4 regions of the Paenibacillus sp. JZ16 genome follow, and region 2 is predicted to be linked to each of the others. Evidence: riboswitches for the same ligand, from Rfam matches in the RefSeq annotation. Region 2 holds a riboswitch; each other region holds the start of a gene.

Region 1 (4,040 bases), 1.2 Mb from region 2:
AGTCCTTTATCGCGCTGTTCAAATGTATCCAGATGACGTGTCTGCTCTTCCTTTAACTGCTCATTGAAGTGATTGTACTCCAGAATTTCTTCCTGTTTAAACCCGCAAGCCAAGAGGGATTCCTCCCATTCTTCTCTCATCATCAGATTAGGTATTCCGAAGAATTCGAGCAGTTCCTGAAGCTTTGCTTCCGGCATGGGCTTATCTAGCAGTAATTCTCTGTCCAGCAGGACGCCTCCGCGATCCAGAACGCGGTAATATTCGGGCAGCGACTTCGAAGTATCCGTAAATACGGTAACAGACTCGGCCATGATCAGATCAAATTGATTGTCCTCGAAAGGCAATGCGCATACATCGGCTTGATGGAACTGCACGTCGATTTCCATCGCTTCGGCTCGTGCTCGTGCTTTTTTGATCATATTTTCGTTCAGATCAATAGCTGTCACTTGATACCCCATCTCCGAAAGATGGCATGCGGTTCTGCCAGTTCCGCACCCCACCTCCAGAATGCGGCTGCCCGGTTGAATGGGATAATTCTTCAGCATTCTGAGGGTTGCCTCGAATCCTCCCGGGTGGGCACTGCCCATGCCTAATTTAGAGAGCATATGAATGTAGTTCATCTCATCTATCCCTTCTTCCCTTGTCATCAACATGAGGGTAATCGTTTATTTACCATATGATTCAGGTACGTTTAGGGTTTTAGCTGAATTAGATATTTTGAGCCCTTTTTTCGGGAGGATCAGAGTCATAATGGAGGAAACGTCATGAGGATGGAACCGGTAGAGGCAGCGGAACGCGTCATTCAACACGATTATCCCGACTGTTTGCTTGCCGTGCTTGGCGGCAGCGCGAGCAGAGGCGAATATAATGAACAATCCGATTTGGACATTATGGTCCTTGAACGAGAGGGTCATGATTTCAGCAGGAGGACGATAGAGGCGCATGGATGGATCGCGGAAATCTTTATATTGTCTTTATCCTCCTATCGCGAATATTTTGACGAGGGAGTGATCGCGGCGAATCCGTCATTTCAGCGGATGATCGCAGAAGGGACGGTGTTGCGCCTTATGCCCGAGGGGGAAGAGGTGCGGACGGAAGCCCAAAGCGATTTGGATTACGGACCTCTGCCCTTGACGATAACCGATATTAACGACTACCGTTATGTGCTAACCGAGTACATGCTGGACTTGAAGAGTCCCCGAAGCGATGGTGAAAAATGGTTTACGGTGCACAAAATAGCCGCGATTCTCTGTGATTTTGTACTTAGGGTGAACCGGGAGTGGACGGGTGAAGGGAAAACGCTGTTCCGCCTGTTTAACCGCTTTGACACAATTTTAGGAGAGCGATTGGAAACAGCGCTCGCGGCGATGTATCGCCAAGATGATCCTTCTGTTCTAATGGCATTTACCGAGGAAATGCTCCGTCCGTACGGAGGGAAACTTCTCATCGGTTATGAGGAATAAAATATCGATGCCAATAGATAAAGAGAGGTACATTAGCCGTGACGCTAGCAAGGCGCGGTAAATACTATAATAGTGTGATTACATCACGGCATACTTTAAATCCAGGAGGGGATCTTCATGAGCGGAGTATATGGCGGCGGTGAATATGGCAATTCAGTAGGAATTATTTTGGTTCTCTTTATCCTGCTCGTAATCATCTTGAGTGCTTGGGTTTAAACCGTCAAGATTCTTGGCAGTAGTGACAGAAAAGCCCGGCGCATGCCGGGCTTTTGTCTGCCTCAATCGAACTCAATTCGATGCGGCTTTAACCGAGGGGCTGTGAGCGGACACCACTGCAGTCATGACCAGATGGCTGCTGTCGGATTGGATCGCATACAAAAACGCCTCTTCAAGAGACCCGAACACCCGGGATAAGGATCCGTCCAACCGGCTGGCGTAATGAACGCTTCCGGCGAACGTACCGGCTGCCTTCGCACGATTTACTTCACCGTAGATGACATCCATGTAGTTGTCCGTACCCATGGGGTAAAGAGCGAATTGGCAGGCAGTCTCCATATCGGCATGTTCTCCGATGTCGTTGTTCAAGCGGGTTGAATCCTCAGTCATATATACATCGGCGTCCGTATCTCCGGGGCAGCCAATGGAATAAGTGCCATTAAAAACAGTGTGCACGCCACTCGCCGCAGCATGGGCGAATATCGCTCTTGTAACATCAAAGACATGCTCTGCACGTCCACGAATACAAGTGCTCACATCGTCTGTCTGAATCCACACCTTTCCCGCATCCACAGATTGCAGAGCGCCCAGGATGACCTCCACAAACCGGTCTGTCATGGGAAATACCGAGAACCGGCATCCGACGATCCGGCTGGTTCCGCAAACAAGCTCATTCATTTTCATTTCCTCCCCATTATATAAGTCCACGCAAAAAAACCGCACCCCATGAAGAAGGTGCAGTTATGCCTACGAAAAGAAATAAACATAAATGCTACACTTCCCCACGCTAGTATGACCTAGATCGGGTGATAAGGGTTAACGGCAGCCCGCCGTCTCTCAGCACATGGCACCCCTAGTACAGCCAACATCTTATGTAGTTGGTTACCGCAAGATTTGCCCCGGAGCTTCATGTTATCGTAGAAGTTCGAGGGTTCTTACCTGTGTAATTGTATCGTTTTGCCATCGGTTTTTCAATCTTTGCCCATTATAAAAAAAACCGCCTGTCCCATTTGCAGGAACTTAGGGAGGCGGCTTTTTTCATCTGTTTGATTAGTTATATACTTTCACGCGATCTTCAAGCGGTGCAAATTCTTTTTCGCCTGGTTCAGCAACCGGCTTACCGAAAGGCATTTGAGCAATCAGCTTCCAGCTTTCCGGGACGTTCCATTCGGCTTTTACTTTTTCGTCGATCAGCGGGTTGTAGTGCTGCAGGGATGCGCCCAGACCTTCTGCTTCAAGGGATGTCCATACTACAAATTGCAGCATGCCGTTGGATTGGTTGGACCAAACCGGGAAATTGTCGGCATAAGCGGCAAAGCTTTGTTGCAGCCCGGCAATGACGTTATTGTCCTCGAAGAACAGTACCGTACCGTAACCAGCGCGGAATGAAGCCATTTTGTCGGCAGTGGATTTGAATGCTTCTTCATCGCCAACAACTTCCTTCAGGATGCCTTCCGTGATGTTCCACAGTTTATCGTGCTGTTCGCCAAGCAATACAACGACGCGTGCACTTTGGGAGTTGAAAGAAGACGGAGTATACTTAACCGCTTCGTTTACGATTTCCTGAATACGCTCGTCCGAGATAACGGATTCTTTGCTAATCCCGTAATAAGAACGGCGATTTTTGAGTGCAGCTGAAAAATCTTTAGACATTGAAAAAAAACCTCCTGGTGTAATCGAATTTGCATACGCCTGATTAGAAGATGTCCCTTACTACAAGCAAATATGCATTTTACGTTATTAGCCATAAAACCAATTATTATTCCACACTAACTTACGTTTAGTTAGAAATAATAATTCTGTTAGGATATTAATATAACTTAGAGGAATTGTCAACGACTTTATATAATTTTTCTTATCCATTTAATAAGAATTGAAACAGTCGTTTTTAGAGAAGTCTCATCATTGCAGAAGCTGCATTAAAGGGGGACTTAACCAAAGTGTGATTCTGTCCTGAGGATAAAAGCTATGTCTCCACCTAACTTCATATTATGAACAATTCATGAACAAAATATACTTGTATGAACAATTTAATTGATTTTGATTCTCAATTATACTTGTCGAGCCAGAATGAGGATGATATAATGCATATCAGAACGCGATTGATAATCAATCTCAATGAGAATAGTGACGAAAATTGCATGATCCCGGGTATTTAGAGACATACGCATAGAAGGAAGAGCCATGAAGATTAGATACTTATTTGCAGCCGTTGTGGTACTCTCGATAATCTCATTATTTATTGGAGTTAAGGATATCTCGCCACTGCAATTGTTCTCGATGACAGAACAACAACAGCATATTATGCTTGTCAGCCGGATTCCTAGGCTTGTCAGTCTCATATTGGCGGGTGTCAGCATG
Region 2 (4,040 bases):
CAAATGCAGCCCCCGGTAGAAGCTTTCTTCCGATACCCGGAACAACCCCCACTCCCACCAGATCGTCTCTCCCTTACCGAACAGCATCATGGAAGAGGCGGACGATATGAAGGCAAGCAGAAACGGAATGAAGAACAACAGCATTTTCCACGGCTTCACCCCGCTGAGCACCACGAGACAGACCATAAAGATGAACGCCTGATACAAAACAAAATCAAGATCATGGGTTAACACCGTCATGAAAAACAGCGCACAGATCAGACCCAGCTTCACCACCGGATTCGCCCGGTGCAGCCAAGTGATCCGCACGGGATTCCATATGTTCATGCGTTCACCCCCGTGAGGCGATGATCGGCCGCGGCTAAGGTACCCCGGGGGTCGGCAGCGCCGTTTGCTCCCTTAGCCGCCTGCCGGGATTCAATCCCGCCAGACCAGCGCGGGGAAGGCATGCTCGAGGTCAGCTGTCCCTCCCGTATTTCCCATATATGCGTGGCGACCCGCTGCGCGATCTCCATTTCATGCGTCACCATGAGAATGGCGGTTCCCGCACGACGCAGCTTCTCGCACATCTCCAGAATCGCGAATGTATTCCGCGCATCCTGTCCGAAGGTCGGCTCATCCAGAAGCAGGACGGACGGCTGTCTTGCCATGGCCGTAGCCACGCTCAAGCGGCGCTTTTGGCCTGTCGACAGCTGGTACGGATGCCTGGCCTCCAAGCCATTCAATCCAAAACGTTCAAGACAGCGCTCGGCCTGCGCCTTCGCTTCCTCCGGCGGCACATGATCCACCAGCAGCGAGTAAACCACCTCATCGCCGATGCGCTCCGTCAGGAATTGAAGCTCCGGATTCTGAAACACGAATCCGATTTGGCGCAGCTGCTGCTCTCTCTTCTTCCGCACCTTCCTGCGTTTGCCTTGAATGACCTCTTCCCCGCAGAGCATATAGGTCCCTTCGGCGCGAAGCAGCCCCATCAAACTGAGCAGCAGCGAGCTTTTACCTGCTCCGTTCGGCCCTACCACCGCAATGAATTGTCCCGGAAACACCTCGGCCGAAGGGAGGTTGATGACCGGTTTATCCCATCTCATTCCCCTGAAATTCGCCAGTTGAATGACAGACTCCCCACGTTGAGCATACGGCGGAGCAGCCTCATGCAGGAGATTACCGCGCTCATCGCCAAGCGCATCAACCGGAGCAAACAGCTCTCTGCCCGCCCGGGTCTGCGCATAATCTTCCCATACGCCGGGATACCAGATTCCATAGGCTTGGAGTTCCCGCTCGAATTCTGCGAATATCGCTGCCGGAGGACCTTCGCCCAGAATCACGCCATCCGGGCTGAACAGCACGACACGATCCACGTATCTGGCCATTTCTTCGATCCGGTGCTCCACGATGATCAGTGTCCGCCCTTCCGATACGGCCTTCACCGCCGACCAGATTTGCTCCCTTCCTTCCGGGTCGAGCAAGGCAGATGGCTCGTCAAGGAACAGCACCTCCGGCTCCAGCAGCAGAGCCGAAGCCAGCGCTAACCTTTGCTTCATGCCTTGGGACAAATGCCCGATCGGCATATGAAGCTCCTCAAGATCAAGACCCACCTCGCGGAGGGCCGCTTGCATCCGCTCCTTCATCTCATCGCGCGGGACACTTAGATTTTCCAGTACGAAAGCCAGCTCTTCATCCACGTACGGCATGCAGAACTGGGTATCCGGATCTTGAAATACATACCCCCAAGAGCGCGGAACCAGCTGCGACTCGCATTTCATCGGCACCTCCGTTGCGCGGGGAATCATCCCGCTAAGCACCTGCAGCAGCGTGGATTTGCCGCAGCCGCTCGGACCGAGCAGCAGCACCTTCTCCCCGCGGACAGCCGAGAAAGAGAGGTCTTTGAACATCAGTCGCTCCTCGCCCGGATACTTCAGACGCAATCCCTCCACATACACGGCCGGTTCCGAAACCATCTCAGCGGACTGAGCCGGAACCAGGCTAACCGTGGCATTAGACATGGCGCGGATCATCCAGTGCTTCGTAATCCTTCTTCGACGCAGGACGCAGCAGGGATGTGACGCCCGTGCGGTCCAAGGCTTTAGCCAGCAAGAGCATGAGCAGGCCTGCAATGACGGCACCGCTGAGTACCCGCATACCGTATTTGGCCAGGAACATCCACGTCTGCAGGTCATCGGTATAGCTGTAATAGAAGTCCATGATCATCGATCCGATGGCTGCGCCTGCTCCGGCAATCGCCAGCGTCCACGCCGAGGTGCTCCGATAACGGAACGCCGCGAATACCAATTCTGCCCCAAGTCCTTGAATGAGGCCATACAGCAGCAGAGTCAATCCCCAGCCGCTGCCAAACAGCACTTCCACGTGGGCAGCCGCCACTTCCGCAATGATGGCCACTCCCGGCTTACGGATTAGCAAGTAAGCAAGCGTGGCTGCAGCGAACCACATTCCGTATAACAACTCATCCGCTTCAAAGAACAGCGGTTTTAACAGATTGTAAACCGAACCCCAGAAGTGATAAATGACGCCAAGCACCAGCGATACCAACACCGTCACCAAAATATCGCTTAACCGCAGCCCTTTTCGGGGCTGAACCCCCAACTTCTCTTGCATAGATGTTCCCATAACCACACATTCCCCTCTCCACCTCTATTTTTGTATAAACACAACAAAAAACCGTCTGGAAAACGCGCAGACGGAAAAATAGGCCCTATGTAGGCAGGGTCGGATATTCTCTACGCTGGCATTACCCAGTTCAGATTAACGGTCAACAGCGGATAACAGCTGCAATCTCAGCCTGATTCACTCAAGCCCCCGTATTCCCTATTCGGTTTCATGTTAATCTTAAAATACACATTCGTTCTCCAATTAGCAAGAACCTTTTTTCAAAAATGGCTATTTATTGATTTCCAGCTCATTCTATGTCAATATCAGAGTGATTGGCTTTTCCACCAACGTTTATTGCTGACACCTATGCACAAAGGAGAATGACATGGCTAAACAATTGCTGCGTCTGATGACTGAGCTGTCCTCCCGCAAGTGGCTGTCCCGAATCATGGGGCATTGTTCCCACAGCCGGCTGAGCCGTCATCTAATACCTGCATTCATACGAATTTATCAAATTCCGGCGCATGAAGCGGAGAAAGAAATCCACGAATACCGCTCACTGAACGAATTCTTTTCCCGCCGGTTAAAAATAGGCCTGCGCGCCATAGACGACACCGCCGATGCCATGGTAAGCCCCGTCGATGCCACGATTTCGGCAATGTGCGCCGTTAATGCCGGCACCATTCTGAGCGTCAAGGGACAGGATTATACCCTGAGCGAGCTGCTCGCCAAATCACCGAGAATGGAAAATTACATCAACGGTTACGCATTTGTATTGTATTTAAGCCCAACCGATTATCATCGCATTCATTCCCCGGTAACCGGTGTTCAGGCGGAAAGCGAGCATCTAAAGGGACGCGTTTACCCCGTGAACGATTTTGCGATGACCCATATCCGGCACGTGCTCAGCCGTAATGAGCGCCTCATTACCTATATTGCGCATGAGTTCGGCGAAGTTGCCGTCGTGAAGGTCGGAGCCATGAACGTGAGCAGCATCCGTTATGCTGACGAGAACGTGAAGAAATACGAGATCGGCGATGAACTCGCGTACTTTGAATTCGGCTCTACCGTCGTGCTTCTGACAGAGAACGGCACGTTTACTCCGCGCGGTGACCTGGAACCCGGCTCCAAGGTGAAGATGGGAGAGCTGCTTGGTTTGCTACACCACACCCGTCCCCAACCAGAAAAGGGTAACGCCATTCACCTTACCAAGCTTCACCAAGCATCGCATGACAAGTTAAGGCCATGAATCATTCGCTGCATGAATGATTAACGCCTGTCCAGCATCCGATAAACGATCCGCTGAAACAGCCGATCCGGCAGCACGCCCTTGATCCATGCGGTCAGCCGCGTACCTCGGGGCAGCGTATAGCGGAACCTCGGTTTGGACATGGACGCAATGTTTGCCACAAGCCTGGCTACCTCCTGCGGATCCC
Region 3 (4,040 bases), 1.8 Mb from region 2:
CCCGTCCTGGACCGTCAGGGGTACTTGATGTGTCATATCGACAAATGGCCTCCTATCATATAAGATTCGTTACGTCTATTCACGGGGACTCAACCTTTTCGATTCCAGCGGATGAGCCGCTTCTCCAGCAGAGTGATCAGCAGCACCATCAGCAGGCTGAGCAGGACGATGACCAGGATGGCAACAAACACCCGATCCGTGCGGTAGCCGGATTTTTGCAGCATCATGTAGTAACCGATTCCCCGGTCCGAGCCGATCCATTCCCCGATAACCGCACCCATGACCGAATAGGTGGCCGCAATTCGAATCCCGGAGAAGATGGAGGGAAGGGCATGCGGCAGCTCCAGCTTTCTGAAAATTTGCCAAGAGGTAGCCCCCGCCATCTGCATGTAATTCATCATGGTTCGGTCAGTACGGGCCAGTCCGTCCAAGGCCGCAACAGCGACGGGGAAGAAGCAGACCAGCGTAATCACGATAACCTTGGGCAGCATGCCGAAGCCGAACCAAATCATGAGAAGCGGGGCTAGGGCGATTGTCGGCACATTCTGGCTAAGAATAAGAAGTGGATAAAGAGCGGTTTTGAGAAAAGGCACCATGTGCAGTGCCAGCGAGATGACTAGGCCAATCGCCGTACCGATCATAAATCCGACCAAGGTTAATTGCAGGGTGGCCGCTGTATGCTGGAAGAGACCGGAAGCTCCGGTAACGGCCTCATGCCCGATGGCCGTCGGCGCAGGCAGAATAAAAGGTTCAATGTCGAATATAGATACTGCGGCCTGCCATACCACCAAAAAGAAGAGGACCGCCACAACGGGCGGCCAAACCGAACTCCACCAGCTTCTCATGGACGGTATTTCTCAGTCAGCTTATCCATGCTGATGCCGCTGGGATGATGGGCGATTTTGACTTGGGATATGATGCTGGGACTTCCCGCATTCACCAGCGCTTCATGCATGCGCTCCACGATCTTGAGCAGCTCGGCGAGCTCTCCTTCCATGGTCGTTTCGAGTGCATGAACCTCGTATTTCACGCCTGATTCCTGAATGACCTTAATCGCTTCATCTACATAAGGGATGCTGTCGGCCCCGTTTGGCGTTCTCGGTATCACTTGAATGCTCAAAAGTGTATTCGCCATGTAAACTCATCCTTTCGTGCAAGCTATAATGTATTGGAAGAAAGGCAGCCTTTTGCAAAGGCCGACTTTCTTCTTATTAAATAAAAATAACCTTATGGCTGCTCCGGTAAAAAATCATTGGTGAATGCGCGGTCCGCGTCAAGTTCCTTCTCCAGCAGCTTACGCTCAAACATCCAGTCTGCATATCCCGACCATACTTCGGCTTTCTGTTCGCCCCAGCGGGATGCATCATCCTGATAACGGGGGCTCAGCCATTTCTGGCTGGCGAGAACCAGTTCGGCATCGAGGTCAGGAACCGCCTTCGTAAGCAGAGCTGCCGCATCTTCAGGATGTTGAATCGCATAGTCATATCCTTTTGAAGTCGCCCGCATGAACGCTTTGATAAGCTCGGGGTCTTCCTGGATCAGCTTCTCGTTCGTCACGATCACTGGTGTGTAATAATCAAGCTGCTCGGAGTAGTCCTTCACATAAATCATGTCAAGCGGTTCATTGCGAAGCTCGGCTTCAATCCCCGTCCAAGCATAGAAGATCCAGGCAAAATCAATGTCGCGTTTGACGGCCGTAAAATAATCGGCATCGCCCATATTGACCATATTCACCTTGCTGACATCGGCGCCATCGATCTCCATGATGGATTTCATGACGGCCTCCTCCACAGGCGAGCCCCAGCCGCCATAGGATTTTCCTTCAAAATCGCCTGCCTTCACGATGCCTTTGTCCTTGGGGGCGGCAAAGCCGGACGTATTATGCTGAATGATCGCTGCAATGGAAACGAGCGGCAAGCCTTGGGTTCTGGCCAGCGTTACGCCTTCCTGATAACTGATGCCAAACGGCACGTTTCCGGATGCGACCAGCGTATCCGTTCCGCCTGCTCCCGGCTGGACGATCTGGACATTAAGCCCTTCTTCCTCATAATACCCAAGCTCCTTCGCTGCATACAGGCCGGTGTGATTCGTATTGGCGGACCAATCGAGCATCAGCTGCACGTCACGGAGTTTCCCGGAAGTCTGACTGCCTTCGCCTTCGGCACCTGTCTTTTTGTTCTGTCCGCTTGTGCCGCATCCGGACGCGACCATCAGCAGGACGCAAGCGAGAAGCAGCGGAATCCATCTTCCCTTCTTCATCGTTTCTTCTCTCCTTTAAGTTCTCTTTCTATTACCTCGCAACTCCACAAAAAAACGCCCTGATGATATCAGGACGCATGACGGCGTAAGTGTATACCACGGCAAATAAATAGCTGCCGCAAACATGGGCTTCCTACGCTGGCATTACCCAGATCAGGTGTAAGGGTCAGTATCATATCGGATACACTCTCAGCCGGCTATATCCCAGCTCCCCCGGTATTTATGAAGTTTTGATCATTACATCCGCTATTATAGTCCTAACACACCAGACCTGTCTAGTTCGAAGGAGCGCGAACGAGGCAGGTCTTTGCTCAGAACACTTGCCATGGGAAGGATTAATTAATCCTATGAACCTTTCACGGAATAAAGGATTTGAATAAGGCTTCTATATTGAGGTTAGCGCTGGAAGAACTCAATCCATTCCCCTTCGGGACCATGCACGAAGAAATAACGGAAACCATTCGGGAGCGTCACGATCTCCTCGTCCAAGTGAGGAACGTCAAGTCCTTGAACCCGGGCATATTCCTCTTCAATGTTATCCGTGCTGACTGCAAAATGATGAACGGTGCCCTCCGCTGGCAGCGTGTCGCTGTATCCCTGAATAAGCTCGACTTCCGTCTCGTTGCTGCCGTTAAATCCGAGGAACGCCAGCTGGATGACGCCATTCGTATGGGTCAGGCGATCCTTTAGTTCTAGTCCGACTACGGATGTATAGAAGGCGATTGTAGCTTCTAGGTCCCGGACAACAATACCAACATGATCTAATCGTTTCTGTGACATGGTTCAACACCCTTTCCGATCCATATGAGATATGACTGAAATATTATCACATAATCCCTATACGTCAAGTGGGAGTTGTGTTCATGCAGGGCTGATACAGATGATTTTTCTTTCATTTCCTCATCTTTACTTTTGGGTGGGTAAAAAGTATCGTGAGAAATAGAAAGATTAATTCAAAAGACCTAACATATGAAAGTGATCCAGCTTACCCTTTGGCCGAGGAGGAATGCTTATGAGTCCAACTCCAGCAGATCATCTGTGGATTCGACTCGCCATGATATATGCATTCATTCAGATCATGATTGCTCTGTGGATGCCTGTGGCTTTATCGCTTCAGCGTGTTCTAGTCATTATTCCTCCTGCAGCCGCCTCCGTTTATTTAATGCGGATTAGTCGGCGTTATGAGGTTCATCTTCGCAGGTTTTGGCTTATTGTGAGTCTCGGATTAATGGGGGATGCAGCGGCACGAATCATTCACGCTTGTTATGTTTGGTTTGAAAAAGAGAGCGCTTTCTCGCCGATCCTAACCCACTTATTCTGGGGACTTGAACTCATTCTGTTCGCAAGTTCTCTCATTTATTTATTCCGGCATGTTCAAGGTTCGTTTCGGGGGCTCCGGTTTATGCTGGATATCGTGATTGTTGGCATAGCCGTCATGACAGTAGGGTGGGAATATTTCATCAAGCCTGAGCTTCAGGGTCTGGCCCATGAGGCAGTATGGGGAAACCTTTGGGTGGACATGCTGTATCCCCTGTGCGCAATGGTACTTATTTTTTTTACGCTGGTGTTGTATTTTAATACCGGACTGTTAGGGAAAAGGGCGGCCATTCTGTTATGTCTAGGCGGAAGCGCATATATTGCCGGAGATGTCCTGTACATCTATCTCGTTGATCTGATGGGTATCGAGGTTCGTTCCTATCTGTATCCACTCTATACGATATCGGTATTATTCATTAGTTTCGCAGGTGGGCAGTCCGCTCCTAATTCCCGTAAACCATCCG
Region 4 (4,040 bases), 2.5 Mb from region 2:
ACCAGCAGTAGCACCAATACCAGCAGTAGCACCAAGATTAGCAGTCGCGCCAAGCCCGACAGTAGCATCAATACCAGAAGTAGCACCAAGATCAGGAGTAGCCTAGAAGTAGCCTTAACGGACACCAGTTCCCTTATTTGCCTGATTCGGTCCCAATTCTTAAATCTAACGGACACAGGATCTCTTATTACCGCAAAAAGGTGCCTATTTACCATCATATTCTAGAAATAGCGTATCTGGTGTCCGTTAGCTCTCGAAAATTACGCCTTTTCAGCTAAATAACGTATCCTCAGTCCGCTTGCCCTCGAGCAGTCGCACCAAGCCCAGCAGTAGCTCCAATACAGCAGTAGCAACAATACCAGCAGTAGCTCCAATAATAGCAAGCAGCACCAAGCCCAGCAGTAGCACCAATACAGCAGTAGCATCAATCCCAGCAGTAGCACCAATCCCAGTAGCATCAATCCCAGTCGCACCAATCCCAGCAGTCGCACCAATCCCAGCAGTCGCACCAATCCCAGCAGTAGCACCAATCCCAGCAGCAGCTACATACTCTGTGTTCACCCAGTTTCTACCTCTAAACCATAGCTACTCTGAGTTACCCGGTCCCTACATCGATCATAATCGGCAGCCATCCACGCATACCCCCGGGAACCGAATCCACCCATGTTCTGCCTGAAATAACACTTTTGTTTCACTTCACCTTGTTACGAAATCTTCACCACGATTTCCGCTCCGGCAACATAGGTCATTGCTTTCATGTAATCCGGGTCTTGGGCGCGTCGTTCCATCTCCTCGGGCGTCAGGTCCTCCATTCGCGTCTGAATCCACCATAAGTTGCCGAACGGGTCCCGTACCCGTCCCACCCGGTCGCCGAAGAACAAACTTGTTGGCTCCGTCACCGAGACGGCTCCTGCGGCGAGCGCTTGCTGGTAAGCAGCATCGCAATCCTCAACATATAAGCGGAGATACGTCGGGCTATCCGGCCATTCCGGCTTCGCGTCAAACATCATGACGACGGCATCTCCGATTCGCACCTCGGCATGGCCGATGACACCATCGTCAACATAGACGCGGGCTAACTCTTCGGCTTGAAAAGCCTGCTCCAGGAATTCAATCAGCGCTGCGGAGTTTCTTGAGATGATCCACGGTGTCACGGAGGTGTAGCCATCCGGAATGGGGTTAACCGCTTTTGATGGGTTCGTCATAAATAAGCTCGCTCCTTTAAACTTCATTTTTTTGAATAACGTTTATGTACTCATTATGTAGGGGAATACATGACAACCCAGCGTCAGTGTTTCTGAAACAAGTGTTGGGTAGCCGACGTTTTTTATTCGCGAAAGACATCTGCCACCGTACAACATCATGATCCACCGATCACGGAAGATTTCGCACGTGGGGTTCTGTCCGCGAACCGTTAACGTTTGACAGCATCTACAAACCTATGTACAGTATTAGACAAAAGAATAGGAAGTCCACTAGGGGAGCCGTTAGCGGCTGAGACAAGAGCGTATCTTGGACCCTTTGAACCTGATCTAGTTCGTACTAGCGTAGGAAAGTGGAGCCTTCGTATATAAGGTCTTGGTGCGTTTTTGGCGCACTCGGGCTTGTTGACGAAGCCGCTCCAGTTTTCGGGGCGGCTTTTTAGCGTTGCCTGGAAAGTCGTGTCTTATGGACTTCCTGCTCTTCAATATGTTGGAGGTGGGGACAAAAATGAGTTTTACGCAAGAGCTCCGTCAGCAGGCGGGAGGCATTTTTCAAGCAATCTTCGATCATCCCTTTGTAAAAGGCATTGCCGAGGGGAAACTGGCGCGGGAACAACTGATCCACTATGTGAAGCAGGATTTTGAGTATTTGAACGTCTACATGCGAATTTACGGCATCGCCATATCCAAATCGACCAGCCGCGAAGAGATCGCAACCTTTAACGAACAAATCTCATTCATCCTGCATAGCGAGGTGCATCCGCATCAGAATTTTTGCGCAGCCGCCGGGGTGACTTACGAAGAGCTTCAAGGCTATCCGCTGGCTCCGTCCGCGCATCACTATATCCGTCATATGCTGACGGTGGCGCATGAGGGCAGTCTGGGCGAGATTATGGCCGTACTGCTGCCTTGCCCGTGGACCTACCTGGAGATTGGCCGCAAGCTGCTGGATGAAGTGAAGCCGGATGAATCCCATCCGTTCTACGACTGGATTTATTTCTACGGCAACCGGGGGGAAGACGCGACAGCCAAGTTCTGCAGCCGTGTCGATGAATGGGCGGAGCGTGCGACGGCAGCCGAGCGAGAACGGATGAAGGAGCATTTTATGCTGAGCTGCCAGCTGGAGTATATGTTTTGGGATATGGCTTATAAGCAGGAGGAATGGCCGGTGCCGCTGCAGGCTGCGGTGCTGTAAGGAGACCTAACTAGCTCATAAATTCCAATATAGCGAAGAGAGGCTGATTCATATGCATACATGGGAAAATGAAGTTTCGGCGCTTTTAACAAAGGTACGGCAGACGAGCCCCCTCGTTCACAACATGACGAACGTGGTGGTTACGAATTTTACGGCTAACGGCTTGTACGCGCTGGGCGCGTCGCCGGTCATGGCTTACGCGCCGGAGGAAGTGGCAGATATGGCCGCCATCGCAGGCGCGCTCGTATTGAACATCGGCACGCTGAACCGCGAGCTTGTGGATGCGATGATCATAGCTGGACAATCGGCGAACGCACAAGGCGTGCCGGTCCTGCTGGACCCGGTCGGTGCGGGAGCAACCCGTTTTCGGACGGAGTCGGCGCTGCGGATTCTAAGCGAGGTGAAGGTGTCGCTCGTGCGCGGGAATGCGGCTGAAGTCGCTCACCTTGTCGGGGAGGCCCGCGAGATCAAAGGCGTAGACGCTGGCAACAGCACGGGCAGTGATCATGCCGAGCTGGCCGTGCGGGCTGCGCGCGAAGTAGGCACGATCGTGGCCATTACCGGTGAAGAGGACGTGATTACCGATGGAAACGAGGTACGTATCATTACCGGCGGGGATGCTCTCCTCACGAAGGTAACCGGTGCAGGGTGCCTGCTGACCTCGGTGCTGGGTGCCTTTGCCGCAGTGGAAGCAAACCTGCTGCTTGCCGGTACGGCGGGCCTGGCCTTCTACGGGGCCGCGGCGGCGAGAGCTGCAGAGCGAACCGCGGACCAGGGACCTGGAAGCTTCCAGATTGCTTTCCTGGATGAGCTGGCAAAGCTTCATCCGGGCTCGCTGGAGGGCTATGCCGCTGTCCGGGAAGCGGAAGCGTCCGCTGCAGGTGGCGCACGATGAGCAGCAAGTCTCACGTTCCTCGGGCACTGACGATTGCGGGGTCTGACAGCGGCGGCGGTGCCGGCATTCAGGCTGATCTGAAAACCTTCCAGGAGCTCGGCGTATACGGCATGTCAGCGATTACGGCGATCACGGTGCAGAACACATTGGGGGTTCACGGCGTATATCCGCTGCCTCCCGAAGCAGCCGCGGAGCAGATTGAAGCGGTTGGCTCGGACCTCGGAGTCGATGCATTGAAGACAGGCATGCTGTTCAATGCCGAGATCATTCGCCTGGCTGCTGACCGGATCCGGGCATTCGGCTGGGAGAAGGTCGTTGTGGATCCCGTGATGATCGCCAAGGGCGGAGCAGAGCTGCTGCAAAGCGAAGCAGTGCAGGCTTTAAGAGAGGATTTGCTGCCGCTGGCGTTAATTGTCACCCCCAATATACCGGAGGCCGAAGTATTGGCGGGGATGCGTATCCGCACGAAGGAAGATCGGAAGGAAGCGGCGAGACGTATCCAGGATCTGGGGCCCAAGATCGTTGTGATCAAAGGCGGCCATGACGAGGGAATGACCGGCGGCGGTGAAGTTGCGGATCACGAAAGAGACAGGGGATCAGCTATGGCGGCGGGTACGCAGCAGGAAGAGTTGTCTCAGTCCGAAAGTACGTATCGCCAAACAAGAACCGCCAGCCATAACGGGGAGTTTTATGAGGGACGCTCCCCCATGATCAAGAATGATGACAGATTCGGTAATCCCGACAGTCC

The links. Region 2 has a riboswitch for thiamine pyrophosphate ahead of BJP58_RS14820 (ECF transporter S component). Riboswitches for the same ligand answer to the same signal wherever they lie in the genome.
Region 1: it holds a riboswitch for thiamine pyrophosphate, as region 2 does, so the genes downstream of both, BJP58_RS09090 (YkoF family thiamine/hydroxymethylpyrimidine-binding protein) here and BJP58_RS14820 (ECF transporter S component) in region 2, are expected to answer to the same signal.
Region 3: it holds a riboswitch for thiamine pyrophosphate, as region 2 does, so the genes downstream of both, BJP58_RS22930 (ABC transporter substrate-binding protein) here and BJP58_RS14820 (ECF transporter S component) in region 2, are expected to answer to the same signal.
Region 4: it holds a riboswitch for thiamine pyrophosphate, as region 2 does, so the genes downstream of both, tenA (thiaminase II) here and BJP58_RS14820 (ECF transporter S component) in region 2, are expected to answer to the same signal.

Annotation. Positions count from the first base shown of each region.
Region 1 is NZ_CP017659.1:2,028,781-2,032,820, reverse strand. It holds gene BJP58_RS09105 (class I SAM-dependent methyltransferase) at 1-605, opposite strand, end outside; gene BJP58_RS09100 (nucleotidyltransferase domain-containing protein) at 765-1,463, shown strand; gene BJP58_RS09095 (YjcZ family sporulation protein) at 1,581-1,679, shown strand; gene BJP58_RS09090 (YkoF family thiamine/hydroxymethylpyrimidine-binding protein) at 1,752-2,357, opposite strand; TPP riboswitch at 2,442-2,544, opposite strand; gene BJP58_RS09085 (nitroreductase family protein) at 2,730-3,332, opposite strand; gene BJP58_RS09080 (ABC transporter permease) at 3,864-4,040, shown strand, end outside.
Region 2 is NZ_CP017659.1:3,260,608-3,264,647, forward strand. It holds gene BJP58_RS14810 (energy-coupling factor transporter transmembrane component T family protein) at 1-327, opposite strand, end outside; gene BJP58_RS14815 (ABC transporter ATP-binding protein) at 324-2,000, opposite strand; gene BJP58_RS14820 (ECF transporter S component) at 1,993-2,622, opposite strand; TPP riboswitch at 2,713-2,825, opposite strand; gene asd (archaetidylserine decarboxylase) at 2,990-3,853, shown strand; gene BJP58_RS14830 (SDR family oxidoreductase) at 3,874-4,040, opposite strand, start outside.
Region 3 is NZ_CP017659.1:5,090,163-5,094,202, forward strand. It holds gene BJP58_RS22915 (ABC transporter ATP-binding protein) at 1-36, opposite strand, end outside; gene BJP58_RS22920 (ABC transporter permease) at 90-845, opposite strand; gene BJP58_RS22925 (MTH1187 family thiamine-binding protein) at 842-1,135, opposite strand; gene BJP58_RS22930 (ABC transporter substrate-binding protein) at 1,228-2,259, opposite strand; TPP riboswitch at 2,373-2,484, opposite strand; gene BJP58_RS22935 (VOC family protein) at 2,656-3,039, opposite strand; gene BJP58_RS22940 (GGDEF domain-containing protein) at 3,272-4,040, shown strand, end outside.
Region 4 is NZ_CP017659.1:5,782,335-5,786,374, forward strand. It holds gene BJP58_RS25915 (hypothetical protein) at 271-561, opposite strand; gene BJP58_RS25920 (VOC family protein) at 705-1,205, opposite strand; TPP riboswitch at 1,468-1,571, shown strand; gene tenA (thiaminase II) at 1,711-2,397, shown strand; gene thiM (hydroxyethylthiazole kinase) at 2,450-3,292, shown strand; gene thiD (bifunctional hydroxymethylpyrimidine kinase/phosphomethylpyrimidine kinase) at 3,289-4,040, shown strand, end outside.